Regions from separate parts of the Cellulosimicrobium sp. GQ32 genome, predicted to be linked through region 3. Evidence: riboswitches for the same ligand, from Rfam matches in the RefSeq annotation. Region 3 holds a riboswitch; each other region holds the start of a gene.
What was found. Region 3 has a riboswitch for thiamine pyrophosphate ahead of thiO (glycine oxidase ThiO). Riboswitches for the same ligand answer to the same signal wherever they lie in the genome.
Positions count from the first base shown of each region.

Region 1: another riboswitch for thiamine pyrophosphate. It lies ahead of AC6CH9_RS05395 (ECF transporter S component); the one in region 3 lies ahead of thiO (glycine oxidase ThiO).
Region 2: another riboswitch for thiamine pyrophosphate. It lies ahead of thiD (bifunctional hydroxymethylpyrimidine kinase/phosphomethylpyrimidine kinase); the one in region 3 lies ahead of thiO (glycine oxidase ThiO).
Region 4: another riboswitch for thiamine pyrophosphate. It lies ahead of AC6CH9_RS15565 (TenA family protein); the one in region 3 lies ahead of thiO (glycine oxidase ThiO).

Region 1 is NZ_JCAXEP010000002.1:367,225-371,054, reverse strand. It holds gene AC6CH9_RS05400 (ABC transporter ATP-binding protein) at 1-1,254, opposite strand, end outside; gene AC6CH9_RS05395 (ECF transporter S component) at 1,247-1,954, opposite strand; TPP riboswitch at 2,064-2,183, opposite strand; gene AC6CH9_RS05390 (hypothetical protein) at 2,339-3,310, shown strand; gene AC6CH9_RS05385 (hypothetical protein) at 3,307-3,830, shown strand, end outside.
Region 2 is NZ_JCAXEP010000007.1:225,273-229,102, reverse strand. It holds gene AC6CH9_RS13655 (quinone oxidoreductase family protein) at 1-687, shown strand, start outside; gene AC6CH9_RS13650 (hypothetical protein) at 699-965, shown strand; gene thiD (bifunctional hydroxymethylpyrimidine kinase/phosphomethylpyrimidine kinase) at 1,000-1,968, opposite strand; TPP riboswitch at 1,961-2,054, opposite strand; gene AC6CH9_RS13640 (hypothetical protein) at 2,163-2,366, shown strand; gene AC6CH9_RS13635 (YceI family protein) at 2,378-3,124, opposite strand; gene AC6CH9_RS13630 (SDR family oxidoreductase) at 3,331-3,830, opposite strand, start outside.
Region 3 is NZ_JCAXEP010000003.1:310,691-314,520, reverse strand. It holds gene thiO (glycine oxidase ThiO) at 1-1,336, opposite strand, end outside; TPP riboswitch at 1,341-1,420, opposite strand; gene thiE (thiamine phosphate synthase) at 1,473-2,198, shown strand; gene guaA (glutamine-hydrolyzing GMP synthase) at 2,242-3,830, shown strand, end outside.
Region 4 is NZ_JCAXEP010000009.1:206,080-209,909, reverse strand. It holds gene AC6CH9_RS15575 (DUF6882 domain-containing protein) at 1-831, opposite strand, end outside; gene AC6CH9_RS15570 (helix-turn-helix domain-containing protein) at 933-1,436, opposite strand; gene AC6CH9_RS15565 (TenA family protein) at 1,542-2,294, opposite strand; TPP riboswitch at 2,285-2,409, opposite strand; gene AC6CH9_RS15560 (VOC family protein) at 2,499-3,425, shown strand; gene AC6CH9_RS15555 (alpha/beta hydrolase) at 3,422-3,830, shown strand, end outside.

The DNA.
Region 1 (3,830 bases), on a different contig from region 3:
GGCGACGAGCTGGTGCTCGGGGTCCTGGAAGACCATCGCGACGGGATCGCCCGTCGCGGTCGCGACCTCGCCCGTGGTGCGCTCGAGCCCCGCCAGGCCGCGCAGGAGCGTCGACTTGCCGCCTCCGTTGGGCCCGACGACGGCGAGCACCTCGCCCGCGCGGACGTCGAGGTCGACGTCGCGCACGACGGGGTGCTCGCCCCGGCGGGTGCGTCCCGCGCCGAGGCCGCCTCGGTGGACGGCGAGCCCGCGCGCCCGGAGCACGACCGGGCGCGTTGCCGCAGGGGCCGCGTCCAGAGGGCGGTCCGTGGTCGTCGAGCGCACCGGCGAGGCGTGCACGAGGTCGACCAGCCAGTCGTCGGTCTCGGGCGAGCCGAGCGGCTCCGGGGCGCCCGCCTGCTCCAGGCGGACGGCGAGCGGCAGCCAGCACCCCAGGTCGGCGAGGTCGCGCGCGTGCTCGCGCAGGACGCGGTGCGTGGGGCCGTGCGCGACGACCCGCCCGTCGCGGCCGAGCGCCAGGGTCGCGTCGGGCAGCGCGCCCAGGTCGTCCAGGCGATGCTCGACGAGCACGACGGAGCGGTGAGGGGACCCGTGGGACGACCCCTCGCCGTCGGGCCCGGGTGCCCGGGCGAGGCCGGCGACGAGCGCCCCGACCTCGTGGGCGGCAGCGGGGTCCAGGAGCGCGGTGGGCTCGTCGAGGACGACGAGCTCCGGGTCGGCGACGAGCGCGGCGGCGACCGCGACGCGCTGCGCCTCGCCGCCCGACAGGGCGTGGGTCGGGCGGTCGTGCAGGTGCGCGGCGCCGACCGCGGAGAGCGCGGCGACCGCGCGGTCGTCCATGGTGCGGGGGTCGGCGCCGCGGTTCTCGAGCGCGAACCGCAGCTCCTCGTCCACGCGCGCCAGGCAGAGCTGGTCGCCGGGCCGCTGCTGGACGAGGCCCACGCGGGCCGCGAGCACGGGCGGCGGCACCTCGCGCGGGTCGAGGCCGGCCACGCGGAGCCCGCCCGCGACGGTGCCCGGGAGCGTGTGCGGCACGACGCCGACGAGCGCACGCAGGAGGGTCGACTTGCCGCACCCGGACGGGCCGAGCACCAGCAGGCTGGACCCGGCCGGGACGGTGACGTCGACGCCGTCGAGCACCAGGGCACCGTGGTGCCCGAGGTGCACGGTCACGGCCTCGGCGGTGACGGCGTCGCCCGGGGCGACGTCCGGAGAGGCGGTCTCGGGTGCGTCGGGGGCGGCGCGCTCAGCCACGGTGGGCAGCGCCGATCGCGAACGCGTCGAGGGCACCCGTCCGGGCGAGCGCGTCGCCGAGGACGCGGGCCGCGAGGCCGCACAGCACGACGCACGACACGACCTGGACACCCAGCCGGAGCATCGCGTAGTCCTGTCCGAGCCAGCCGAAGCGCACCGCGTTGAAGGCGAACGTGACGAGCGCGGCGCTCACGCCGGACGCGACGAACACCCACCAGCCGAACCGGCGGTAGCGCGTGAGCGCGAACGGCAGCTCGGCGCCGAGGCCCTGGACCAGGCCCACGACGAGCAGGAGCGGCCCGGCGGGGGAGGCGAGGAAGACGACCTCGACGAGCGCGGCCAGGGTCTCGGCGAGGATGCCGACCCCCGGCTTGCGCACGATGTACGTGGTCAGCGGGCCGACGACGATCCACGCGCCCGCGAGGACGTTCGCGGCGAGGTCCGCGAGCGGGCCCATCGCGAGCTGCAGAGGGGCCCAGAGCTGTACGAACGCCCAGTACACGAACCCGAAGACGACCCCGAGGACGGCGACCAGCACCGTCTCGTGCAGGGTCAGGCCTCGGCGGCGCGCGGCACGCGGGGGCGTCGCCGGGAGGGCGCGGACCGCCGTCCCGGTGGTCGGGTCGTCGGTCGTCCCGACGGCCGCCCCGGGGGCGGCGCTCGGGGTCGTCTGCTGCGGGGTGGTGCGGGGCTCGGCCATGCGGTTCCCTCCGTCGGGCCCCCGGGGCGAGGGGTGCACGACGGCGCGCCACCGCCTCGGTCCGCACGCACGGCCTCGCGCGGGGCGCGCGGGCACGAGCGCGCAGGGGACGGTGACGTCGGCCCTGCTCCCTTCGCTGGTACGAACCAGATCAGGTTCCACGGGTCTGCAGGGGGGACGGGTGTCCGGCCTGCACTCTCAGCGCTCGTGCGCTCCCCGGGGGCTGTGTACCCGCGACCCTAGGGCCTGGGCCGCGCGTCGACAAGCACGGCGGCCCGGTGTGACGTCAGCAACACCGCGCCTGCTACTCTGCGTCCGCTCGTGCGAGAGAGCCGCCAGGTCGGGTGCCGGGTGGGAGCGCGCACCGTGTCCGGAGAAGGTGCCATGACCAGCTCGTCCGCCGGGGCCCCCACCCTCGGTCCGCCGATCGTCGACGCCTTCGACGCGGTCCCCGTGCTGGCCCCGTTCCGGGAGACGGCGCGCCGTGGGGACTGGGACGCCCTGCGATGCATGCTCCACGGGGTGGGCAGCGTCGACGACCTGGTGGCGGTCGTCGAGCACCTGGCACGACTCGACGGCATCGAGTCAGGGCTGGAGCGCAGCGTGGCGGACCGTCCGGACGACGTGCTGGTCACCCTGCTCGCCGCCCGCTACGTGCGGGCGGGGTGGGAGGTCCGCACGCGAGACCGTGCACGGCACGTCTCTGCCGCCCAGTTCGAGCAGTTCCACGCGATGCTCGGACGCGCCGAGCGGCTGCTCGTCGACGTGTGCGCACGGCGGCCCGACCTCGCCCCGGCGTGGAGCACGCGGCTGGCCACGGCGCGAGGGCTCGAGCTCGGGCACGGTGAGGCGCGGCGGCGGTATCGCCGCCTCGCGGCTCACCATCCGCACGTCTTCGCCGCACAGGCGCAGCTGCTCCAGCAGCTGTGTCCCAAGTGGGGCGGCACGTGGGAGGACGCCTTCGCGTTCGCACGGGAGTGCGCGGCCGGCTCCCCCAGCGGCTCCCCGGCGGGCGCCCTGGTCGCGACGGCGCACCTCGAGCGCTGGGCCGACTCCGACAGCAGGTCCGGCCGGGCGCACCTCGCGTCCGCGGCCGTCCGGGACGAGCTGCGAGAGCACGCCGCACGATCGGTGCTGCACCCGGACGCCTCCCTCGGCGTGCAGGGGGCCGAGGCTCACGGAGCCTTCGCGCTCGTCTACTCGCTCGGCGGGCACGCGGCCGCCGCCGCACCGCACTTCCGCGCGATGGGGGAGCGGGTGCCCCCCGAACCGTGGGACTACCTCGAGGACCCGGCGGGTGACCTCGTGCGCTTCCGAGAGGCAGCGTTCCGCAGCGAGACACAAGGAGAAGCATGAGCACGGCACCGAGCGGCACGAGCCCGTCGGCGCCCGGGAACGACGCGGCCGGCCTGACCGACCTCGCGGGCTTCGTGGGGTCGACGACGGTCGACGGCGTGCCGGTGCTGCTCGCCCCACGCCGGGGAGACGTGACGGCAGGGCTCGTGTTCCGGGTCGGCCGGGCGGACGAGACGCTCGCGACCTCGGGCATCACCCACCTCGTCGAGCATCTTGCGCTCTTCGACCAGAACCTCACCGAGGTGCACTCCAACGGCCTCACCGCCGACACGTACACCCTGTTCCACGTCACGGGGACTCCCGACGAGGTCGTGCGATTCCTCGGTGGGGTCTGCTCCGCGCTGCGCGATCTGCCCACCGACCGGCTCGAGGTCGAGAGGGGGATCCTACGGACCGAGGCCGCGGGCCGGTCGGGGGCCCGGCGCGGGCGATGCGGGTCTGGCGCTACGGAGCGCGGGGATACGGCCTCGCCGGGTACGACGAGCTCGGCGCAGCGCGCGTCACCGCGGAGGACGTCCGT
Region 2 (3,830 bases), on a different contig from region 3:
GCGCTGCACGTCCCCGACGCCGTGTCGCTCGAGGACGCGACCGCCGTCGCGCTCCAGGGACTCACGGCGCACTACCTGTGCACGTCGTCGTACCCCGTGCGCCCGGGCGACCGTGTGCTCGTGCACGCGGGCGCGGGCGGCGTCGGGCTGCTCCTGACACAGATGCTCGTGGCGCGGGGCGCGCACGTGATCTCCACGGTCTCGACGCCCGAGAAGGCGGAGCTGTCCCGCGGCGCGGGCGCCGAGCACGCGATCCAGTACACGGCGTTCGCCGACCTCACCGCCGAGCTGCCCGAGGTCGTGCGCGGGCTCACGGGCGGCGAGGGCGTCGCGGCGGTGTACGACTCGGTCGGCAAGGACACGTTCGACGCGTCGCTCGCATCGCTGCACCGCCGGGGCACGCTCGTGCTCTACGGCGGCTCGTCCGGGCAGGTCCCGCCGTTCGACCCGCAGCGCCTCAACGCGGGCGGGTCGCTCTTCCTCACGCGGCCCAAGCTCGCCGACCACACCGCGACGCGCGCCGAGCTCGTCGAGCGCGCGACCGAGGTGCTCGGCGCGGTCGCGGGCGGCACGCTGCACGTGCGCGTCGGCGCCACGTTCCCGCTCGCCGACGCCGCGGACGCCCACCGGGCGCTGGAGGGCCGCGCGACCACGGGCAAGGTCCTGCTCGTCCCCGACACCGCGTGAGCTGGGACTGGGTGCCCGCGAGGCCCGGCGAGGAGGACGGGTCCGACGGCGGACCCTCCCCCGCCCTGCGCCGCGCCGTGACGGTCCTCGCCGTCCTGCTCGCCGCGGCGCTCGCCGTGTACTGGGTGACGGTCGGGCTGCGCCAGCAGGCGGACGCGTGCGTCGCCGACCGCCCCGACGGCGTCGCGATCCGTGACGTCGACGCGCGGTGGCGCTGGGTCCCACCGGGCTACGAGTGCGTCTACGCGACGGCCGAGGAGGACGTGACGCGCGCCTGACCGACGTGACCGCTGCTCGCGCGCCGTCCGAGCGTCAGCGCGGCACGACGGGCGACGAGGCGTGCAGGTGGTCGACCGGGCCCCGGCCCGTCCCGACGCGCAGCGCCGCGCCGCCACGCAGCGCACCGGTGAGCCACTCCTTGCCCTCGCGCGCCGCGTCCTCCCAGCTCTCGCGCTGGGGCCGCAGGGCAGCGAGCGCCGCGGAGAGCGAGCACCCGGTGCCGTGCGTGTGGGGCGTGTCCACGCGCTCCGCGTCGAACGTCGTGACGGTCGGCACCCCGTCCGCCGACGGAGCAGACGGCACGACGAGGGCGTCCGGCGACGTCGCGCCGGTGAGGTGGCCGCCCTTGAGCAGCACGACGGCGCCGCTCGCCGTCGCGTAGGACGCGGCCTGCGCCAGCGCGTCGTCCCACGTCGTCGCGACGTCGCGTCCCGCGAGGACGGCGAGCTCGGGCAAGTTGGGCGTCACGACGTCGGCCCGGGCCGCGAGGTCGCGCACGGCCTGCTCCGCACCCGGGTCGAGCAGTCGGTGCCCCGACGTGGCGACCATGACGGGGTCGAGCACCACCCAGGGCCGCGGGACCCCGGCGTCGGACCGGGCCGCGGCGAGAGCGTCGAGCCATGCCCCGATCTCGCGCGCGTTCGCCTCGTCGGCGACCATGCCGATCTTCACGGCGTCGATCTCGACGTCGTCGGACACCGCGTCGAGCTGCGCGCGCAGGAACGCGGGGCCGGGAACGTGCACGGACCGCACGCCGTGCGTGTTCTGCGCGACGAGCGCCGTCGTGACGGCCATGCCGTAGGCGCCGTGGGCGGCGAAGGACTTGAGGTCCGCCTGGATGCCCGCCCCCCCGGTCGGGTCCGTCCCGGCGATCGACAGGACGCGCGGCCGCGAGGGCCGGGCGCCGGTGTCGACGTCCGGACCGGGCGTGCGGCCGGCCTCGGGCCGGGGGGCGCTGTCGCGCCGGGGAGCGGGGTCGTGCTGGGGCAGGGCGAGCGTCATCGCCGGACATCCCTTCGCTGGTACGAGCCAGAGCAGGTTCGACGGGTCTCATCTCAGCCCTCGGCGGGGCACCCCGTGTCGCGCGCCATGCTACGTCCTGCGCGCCCGAGGGTTTCACCCGGTCTCGCGCGCGAGAACGCGTGCGCGACCGCGTCCTCCTGGGTATGCCGCACCACCGACCTTCCCGCCGCCCCGTGCCGGGCTCCTCCGCGACGCCGCTGCGCCCTCCGGTCCCCGCCCGCTGGTCGACCGTCGACCGCCGCGGGCGCCGCGTCGTGCTGGCCGGCGTCCTGACGCACGACGACGGCGACCGCGTCGCGTTCGAGCACGTCCACCCCGTGCGCGGCGTGTGGCACGTCTGGGTCGACCGTGCGGCGGTCGTGCTCGACGCACCCTGACGGACGGGACGTCAGCCCTGGTGGATCGCCTCGCCCGCGATCTCGAGGCCGATCTTCTTGCCCACGAGGAACCCGCCGGTCTCGAGGAGCACGTTCCAGACGAGGCCGAAGCTCTCCCGGTCGATCTCGCCCGCGGCGTGGAAGCCGAAGATGTCCCGGCCGTACGGGTCGCGGCGCGCGCCCCCGTACTGCATCGAGAGGACGGTCCGGTGGGTGACGCCCCGGACGGTGAGCAGCCCGTGGACGAGGAACCGCCCCGACTGCGCGGCCCGGGGCTGCACGCGCTCCGGCGCGAGCTCCGCGCGCTCGGGCGAGCGGTTCCGCAGTCGCGCCCACGCGAGGATCTGGTCCTGCTGCTCGCCCTGCCAGTCGACCGAGGTGCTGCGGAACTCGATCGTCGGGTACGCGTCCACGTCGAGGAAGTCGGGGCTGCGCAGGTGCGCGTCGCGCTCCTCGTGGTGCGTCGTGAGGCTCGCGGTCTCGATGGTCGCGGAGACGGCCGACGCGCACGGGTCCGCACCGACCAGGATCGTCGCGCGCGCCCGGGTGAACTCCCCCGCACGGGCGACACCATCATGTGCATCCCGGTGAACCCGATGCGCTTGTGCGCCTCGTCGAGGGCGTAGGTGCCGGCCTCGGGGACGGTCAGGCCGTTCCACTGTCGGACAGGGCGTGCGGTCGTCATACGTCGCTCCCGGGCGTCGTCGAGCCGCGACGTCGGTGTCCGCCCGGTACTGGTCAGGTGTCCAGGACAGCATCCCCGATGACTGAGTGAAGCTTCAACTAGATGCCGGGTGATCTCCTCCTCGTGCCCGCGGTCCACGGCTCCGCAAGTCACCCCCAGGACGCGCGAGCGCCGCCCGACCGGTGAGGTCGGGCGGCGCTGCGGGTCCGGAGTGCGACGGGCCTGCGACGCGTCCGGTGCGCGACGCCGCGGAGCGTGCCACGACCGGTCGCCCAGAGGTCAGCGGGCCGGGAGCTCTCCCGGCATCGGGTCGTCCGCGCCCCAGCGGGTCACGCGCAGCCGGCGCGCGTCGGGGCCCGGCAACGAGTCCCCGCGGCGCGCGGCCTCGTCCGCCGCGGCCCGCAGGGACTCCGGAGAGTCGTGCGTCACGCGGACGAACGCGCCCGAGAACGCGTCGAGCTCGCCCCGGGCGATCGCGACGACCATCTCGACCGTGCGCTCGACCGGGGTCCACTCGGTGCGGCCCTCGTGCATGGCCATCGACGCGGTCATGTCGGTCTGCACCACGCCGGGCGAGACCTCGAACGTGCGCAGCCCACGCGCGTGGCCGGAGCGGTGGAGGTTCGCCCCCAGCCGGAGCAGCGCCGTCTTGCTCGCGTTGTACGCGCTCGCGCCGTCCATGTCGTGCGAGCCCGCGCCGCTGTTGAGGTCGACGACGCGGCCCCCGCCGCGCGCGAGCATCCCCGGCACCACGGCGCGCGCGAGGAGGAACGGGCCGC
Region 3 (3,830 bases):
CGGCGCCGAACCCGGGGTCGTTCCCCGGATCCGATGCGAACCGGGGGACAGCCCCGGGTTCGGCGAAGCGGTCGGTGCGGGTCGGGGAGAGGGCGGCGGCGACGTCGGCGGGGAGCGGGGTGCCGGTGAGGCCGGCGACGACCGCGTCGGCGGTGAGCGGTGCGAGCAGGATGCCGTTGCGCCCGTGCCCGGTCGCGAGGTGCAGCCCCGGGACGCCGGTCGGGCCGACGAGCGGCAGGTTGTCCGGGGTCGCGGGGCGCGCCCGGGGCGTCACGTCGACGAGCGCGGCCTCGTCGATCCCGGGCAGCAGGGCGCGCGCGTCGCGCAGCAGGGCGAAGACGCCGCCCGCGGTCGCTCGCCGGTCGTCGGGGTTCTCCTCGGTCGTCGCGCCGACGACGACCTCGCGGTGCCCCGCGCAGCCGTGACCCTGTCCGTCGGGTACGGGGTCGCGCGGCACGACGTACACCGGCCGCCCCTGCACGACCCCGCGCACCACGTGCTCGAGCGCGAGGTCCGGTCCGGCGTCGAGGCGCAGCGTCTGCCCCTTGACCGGCCGTGTCGGCACGACGACGCCCGGCACGTCCGCGAGCAGCGCGCCGGACTCCCAGCCCGCCGCGACGACGACCGCGCCCGCCGCGTGGAGCCGGCCCGCGTCGTCGTGCACCCCGACGACCCGCCCGGCGGGGTCGAGCGCGAGCCGCGTCGCGGTCGCCCGCACGACGGCGGCGCGCATCTCGGCACCGCTGTCCGCGCCCGCGAGCGCCCTCGGCCCGGCGCGCCCGCCGAGCGCGCCGAGCAGCGCCGCGTGCGTCGCACGCGGGTCGACCGCGTGGTCGGCCGGGGCCCAGGCCGCGCCCGCGACCCTCGGGCCCAGGTAGGGCTCGCGTCGGCGCGCGTCGGCCACCGTGAGCTCGTGCGACGCGAGGCCGTGCGCGGCGTGGAGGGCGAGGAGGCGCCGGAGCAGCGCGAGGTCGTCGCCGTCGTACGCGACCGTGAGGGTGCCCGCGGTGCGCAGGCCGACGTCGGCACCGGTCGCGGCGTGCAGGTCGGCCGCGAAGCCGGGCCATGCCGCGGCGGCGGCGAGGTGCAGGCGCAGCGCGTCGTCCTCGCCGAAGTCGGCCTCGGTGACCGGGGCGAGCATCCCGGCGGCGGCGTGCGTCGCGCCGTCGCCCGGCGACGGGTCGAGCACCGTGACGGTCAGCCCCGCACGCGCGGCGCGCCACGCCACGGCGAGCCCCACGATCCCGCCACCCACGACGACGACGTCGCGCGCGCCGTCGGGCAGGGCAGGACCGGCTCCCGGCGAGCGGGGCCCAGGACGGACAGGGGTGTGCATGCGCGCTCCCTTCGCTGGCATGACCCAGATCAGGTTCGACGGTCGGCTCCGACGCCCTCTCAGCCCCGTGCGGGGCTCCCGTGCTGTCGGCCACAGTACCGCCTGCCCCGGGCACGCCGACGCTAGGCTCCGGCGGGTGAGCCCCGAGACCTTCGCCACTCCCGCCACCCACGCGCTGCCGGCTCCGGACGCCGCGCGCACCCGCCTCGCCGACGCGCGCCTCTACCTGTGCACCGACGCGCGCGAGGAGCGCGGCGACCTCGAGGACTTCCTCCGGGCGGCGCTCGCCGGTGGTGTCGACGTGGTCCAGCTCCGCGACAAGACGCTCGACGCGGCGCGCGAGCTCGAGCTCCAGGAGCTCGTCGCGCGGGTCGCGACGGAGCACGGCGCGCTGTGGGCCGTCAACGACCGGGCCGACGTCGCACGGCTGACCGGGGCGCCCGTGGTGCACATGGGGCAGCGTGACCTGCCCGTCCCTGCGGTGCGAGCCCTGCTCGGCGGCGGCCCCGTGCTCGGCCGGTCGACGCACTCGGCCGACCAGGCCGCCGCCGCCGAGGCGGACCCGGACGTCGACTACTTCTGCGTCGGCCCCCTGTGGGCGACGCCGACCAAGCCCGGCCGCGCCGCCGTCGGGCTCGACCTGCTGCGCGACGTCGCCGCGACGCGTCCTGCCACCCCGTGGTTCGCCATCGGCGGGATCGACGCGGACCGGCTGGACGCCGTCCTCGACGCCGGGGCGGACCGCGTCGTCGTGGTGCGGGCGATCACGCAGGCGCCGGACCCGGAGGCCGCGGCCCGGGTGCTGCGCGGGCGGGTCGCCGAGCGAGCGGCCGAGCGCGCCGCCGAGCCCACCGGCGCCTGAGACGCGGGACGGGACCGCGCCGCGCGGCGACTATCCTGGAGCGGTGACGTCACCCGCCACCGCTCCCGACACCCCCACCACCGCCGAGGTCGCCGCGACCCCGCGCCCCGTGCTCGTCGTCGACTTCGGCGCCCAGTACGCGCAGCTCATCGCGCGCCGTGTGCGCGAGGCCAAGGTCTACTCCGAGATCGTGCCGCACACCTTCACGGTCGAGCAGATGCTCGCGAAGGACCCGGTGGCGATCATCCTCTCCGGCGGTCCGTCGTCGGTGTACGCGACCGGCGCCCCGTTCGTCGACCCGGCGCTGTTCGCCGCCGGCGTGCCCGTCATGGGCATCTGCTACGGCTTCCAGGCCATGGCGAAGGCGCTCGGTGGCGAGGTCGCCCAGACGGGCCTGCGCGAGTACGGCGGCACCGAGGTCGAGGTGTGCGCCGCGGGCGTGCTGCTCGACGGCACGCCGCAGAACCAGACCACGTGGATGAGCCACGGCGACGCCGTGCTCCGCGCGCCCGAGGGCTTCGAGGTCCTCGCGACGTCGGCCGGCTCGCCCGTCGCGGCGTTCGAGGACACGTCGCGCCGCCTCTACGGCGTGCAGTGGCACCCCGAGGTCAAGCACTCCGCGCACGGCCAGACCGTGCTGGAGCACTTCCTGTACGACGGCGCGGGGCTGGCCCCGGACTGGACGCCCGGCAACGTCATCGCGGACCAGGTCGCGGCGATCCGCGCCCAGGTCGGCGACGCGCGCGTCATCTGCGCGCTCTCCGGCGGCGTCGACTCCGCGGTCGCGGCGGCGCTCGTGCAGCGCGCGGTGGGCGACCAGCTCACGTGCGTGCACGTGGACCACGGCCTCATGCGCGCGGGCGAGGTCGAGCAGATCGAGCGCGACTTCGTCGCGGCGACCGGCGTCAACCTCGTGATCCGCGACGAGAAGGAGCGGTTCCTCACCGCGCTCGCGGGGCACAGCGACCCTGAGACCAAGCGCAAGATCATCGGCCGCGAGTTCATTCGCGTGTTCGAGGACTCCGCGCGCCAGATCGTCGAGGACGCGGGCGAGCACGGGGCCGAGGTCAAGTTCCTCGTCCAGGGCACGCTGTACCCGGACGTCGTCGAGTCCGGCGGCGGCGAGGGCGCGGCGAACATCAAGAGCCACCACAACGTCGGCGGCCTGCCCGACGACCTGCAGTTCTCGCTCGTCGAGCCGCTGCGCACGCTGTTCAAGGACGAGGTCCGCGCCGTCGGCCGCGAGCTCGGCGTGCCCGAGGAGATCGTCGCCCGCCAGCCGTTCCCCGGTCCCGGCCTCGGCATCCGCATCGTCGGCGAGGTCACGGCGGACCGCCTGGAGACGCTGCGCGCCGCCGACGCGATCGCGCGCGAGGAGCTGACCAAGGCGGGACTCGACAACGAGATCTGGCAGTGCCCCGTCGTGCTGCTCGCCGACGTGCGCTCGGTCGGCGTCCAGGGCGACGGCCGCACCTACGGCCACCCGATCGTGCTGCGCCCCGTCTCGTCCGAGGACGCGATGACGGCGGACTGGACGCGCCTGCCCTACGACGTGCTGTCCGTCATCTCGACGCGCATCACCAACGAGGTCTCCGAGGTCAACCGCGTCGTGCTCGACGTGACGAGCAAGCC
Region 4 (3,830 bases), on a different contig from region 3:
CACGTCGGAGGTGTCCGCGTCGGGCACGTCCGCGGGGTCCGCGTCCGGGTCGACGGCGGTGTCCGCGCCGGGCGCGTGGGCGTCCGGACCCGCTGCTCCCGGCTCGGGATCGCGCGCCGGCGCGGACACCGGGCGCGCCGTCGCCGCGATGCCGGCGATCCGGCCACGCTCGTCGAACCGGACGGCCACGCTCCCGTCAGGAAGCACGAGCACGAGCGCGCCGTCGTCGTCCGTCGTCTCCAGGCCGCGCGCGGCCGCGTAGGACGCGACCGCGCGGCGGTGGTCGACGACCGTGACGGACAGCAGGCCCTCGCTCAGCACCCGCACGACGCGCGGCACGCTCGGCGCGGGCAGCGCGAGGCCGGCGGCGTCGAGGAGGAACCACGCACGCGTCCCGCTGCCGACGGGGGCGCTGTAGTGGGTCCAGGAGCCGGTGACGGCCTTGGCCGCGAGCGCGAGGCGGTACGGGAGGTCGTCGGTGAGCGGCAGCTCGGCCTCCGTCGCCTCGCGCAGCCCGGTCTCGCGGGTCTTCTCGGCGGCGCGCAGCACGTCGTCGGGGAAGCCGTTGACGTTGTTCCACGCCCACATCCAGCTCCCGGGGCCCGGCGCGGCCGTGCCGAGGAACTGGAGCCGGCACGTCGTCGTCCCACCGGTGGCGGTGGTGAAGGTGAACGTGCCCTCCGCCATCTCGGCGCTCCATGCGTCGTCACCGTGGTGGTCGGCGAGGTGGAGCTGGTGCTCGTGCGAGAGGAACGCGGCGTCGTCGACGAGCTCCTGGAGAGCCGGGGCGGTCTGCTCTGCCGTGCCGTGCGCGGTCTGCGGCTCCGTCATCCCTCGACGGTAGCCGCGCGCCTGCCGCCGCACCGGGGCACGACACGCGGTGCCGACCAGGTACCCGTCGGGTGCTCTCGGCCCGCGGAGTCCCGCGGGGCTCAGGCCGCGAGGAGCAGGACGTCGTCGGTGCGCGCGATAGGGCGCACCGCGAGCGTGGCGGTCGCGGTCGTGGTGCGTGCGACCGGGAGGTCGCGCACGGGCTCGCCGGCGGGGGCGGGGTGCCGCGGCGCGGAGAGCGCGCCGCGATCCCGGACGGAGGAGAGCACGCGCACCGGGGCGACGGGGCGCAGCTCCTCACCCGTGCGGGCCACGAGGTCGACGAGGCGCAGGCCGAGCGCGCCGCAGACGGCCGCCAGCACCTCGGAGGACGCCTCCTTGCGGCCGCGCTCCACCTCGGACAGGTACGCGGTCGAGACGCGCGCGGAGGCCGCGACGTCGACGAGCGTGCGACCCTGCGCGAGCCGCGCCCGCCGGAGGATCCCGCCGATGACGTGGCGCAGCAGCGGCTCCGCCCGCCCGCCCTCCCGGGACCGGGGGCTCGCCGTCGCTCTGCTCGGCACTGCGATCGGCGCCGGGCCCGGCGCCGCGCTCGTCGCGTCCATGCGGTCACGCTACCCGCGCTCCCGCCCGGGTGCCGAGGCACCCGGGCGGGGATCTGCTGCTGGCGTAAGGCCCGACGTCGGGCGCTCACCGGCCCGGGAGGGGCGTCACCACCGCTCGATCGACCACGCCATCTGCCAGAACCGGATCTCGTGCCGGCAGCTCAGCTCGAACGCGCGCTCCATGCGCGCGCGCTCCGCCTCGCCGGCGTCGGCGGCGAGCGCGTCGAGGCGTGCCCGGAGGTCGGCCAGGACGCCCTCGGTGCGCTCGGCGGCGTAGAACTCCCACCAGCCCGCGAGGGGGTGGTCGGCCCCGATCGCGCCGGGCGTCGCCTCCCGCTCTGCGCGCCAGAACCGCCGCGCCGACCAGATGTAGGTCCACGGGCACGGCAGGAGCGCGGCGAGCAGCACGCCGAGCGAGTCGCGGCCCGCGGCGAGCATGTGGTCGACGTAGGCCTGCGCGCTCGGGGCGAGACGGTTCGTCTGTGCCTCCTCGTAGGTCACACCGAGGAAGTCGCACATCGCGTGGTGGGCGTGCGACTCGTCGTCGAGCAGGAACCCGGCCTTCTCGTGGAAGTAGGCGGCCCACGACCGGTCGGGCGCGAGCGCCATGCCGAGGCCGTAGCAGCGCAGGTAGGCGGTGAGGTACTGGTGGTCCTGACCGACGTAGTGCCGCACCGCGGCCGGCTCGACCGTCCCGTCACGCAGGCCGGCGAGGAACGGGTGGTCGTAGAACTCGTCGAAGAGGTGCGCGTACCGGCGGGCGAGGTCGGCGGTGAAGCCGCTCTCCCCCCTCCGGACGAGCACGGTCGGGTCGTCCGCGAGGACAGGGTTCAGGGTGATGGCAGCAGGCGTCGTCATGCCCACGTTCCTCCGCTCGTGCTAGCGAGATCAGGTTCGACGGGTCCGGGCGGCCGTACCGCTCGTCTCAGTCCCTCGGCCCGGCTGCCCGGGCGGGACGCCCCGCGTGGTTCGTCGCGACCCTAGCAAGGAAGCACCGTTCGCGTCGGGAGCATCCGGCGGAGTGTGGGAATATAGTTGTAGCGACAACAAGTTGGAGCAGACATGACCACGAGCACCCCGGGCGCGCCGAGCGACCGCCTCCTGTCCCCGTCCACGAGCATGGACGCCGTCACGCTGCGCGTCGGCGACCTCGAGCAGATGACGTCCTACTACACGGGCGCGTTCGCGCTCGCTCCCCTCGAGGAGCGCTCGCGCGGCACCGAGGTGCACCGCGTGCTCGGCCGCGGCACGACACCCATGCTGCGCCTCGTGCACACGCCCGGGCTGCCCGCCGTCGACCGGCGCCAGGCCGGACTGTTCCACACCGCGTTCCTGTTCGACGACGCCGCCAGCCTCGCCGCGACCGTCTACCGCGCGGCGCAGGACCGCCGCGGATCTTTCGTCGGGTCGAGCGACCACCTCGTCAGCGAGGCGTTCTACTTCACCGACCCCGAGGGCAACGGCGTCGAGCTGTACACCGACCGGCCGCGCGAGACGTGGGTGCGGGAGCGGGGGCAGATCCGCATGGCGACGGAGTTCCTGGACCCGAACGCGTACCTGCGCACGCACCTCGACCAGGAGACGTTCGACGCCGGGCCCTCGCTGGCCGGGCGCGTGGGGCACGTCCATCTCCAGGTCGGAGACATCGCGACCGCTCACAACTTCTACGTCGACGCCGTCGGGTTCGAGGCCACGGTCACCGAGTACAGCGGCGCCCTGTTCGCGTCCGCCGGCGGGTACCACCACCACGTCGCGATGAACGTCTGGAACAGCGCCGGCGCCGGGCCGCGCGCCGCGAGCCTCGGTCTCGGGGACGTGGCGATCACCGTGCCCGGCCGCGACGACCTCGACGCGCTCGTCGCCCGCCTGCGCGCCCGCAGGTTGCAGCACGCCGACGACGGCCGCTCCGTCGTCGTGCACGACCCGTGGGGCACGCGCGTCACGCTGGCCGTGCCCGGCACGACCACCGACGAGCTGCTGGCGCGATGAGCGCCTCCGCCTCGCTCGCCGCGGTCCGGTCCGACGCGGACCCTGCGAGCCCGACCGCGGCGGGCGCCGTCGTCGTCCTGCTGCACGGGTTCGGCTCCCACGAGCAGGACCTCGCCGGCCTCGGCCCGCACCTCGGTGCGCCCTGGGTCTCGCTGCGCGCCCCGCTCGCCCTCCCCCACGGCGGCTTCGCGTGGTTCCCGATCGTCACGCCGGGCGACCCCGACCCCGAGCCCGTCGCGCGCGCGACCGAGGCCGTCTGGGACTGGGTCGACGCCGAGCTCGGCCCCGAGCGGCCGGTCGTCCCCGTCGGGTTCTCCCAGGGCGGGCTCATGGCCACCCAGCTCCTGCGCACGCGCCCCGAGCGCGTGGCGGCGACCGTCGTCCTCGGCGGGTTCGTCCAGGCGG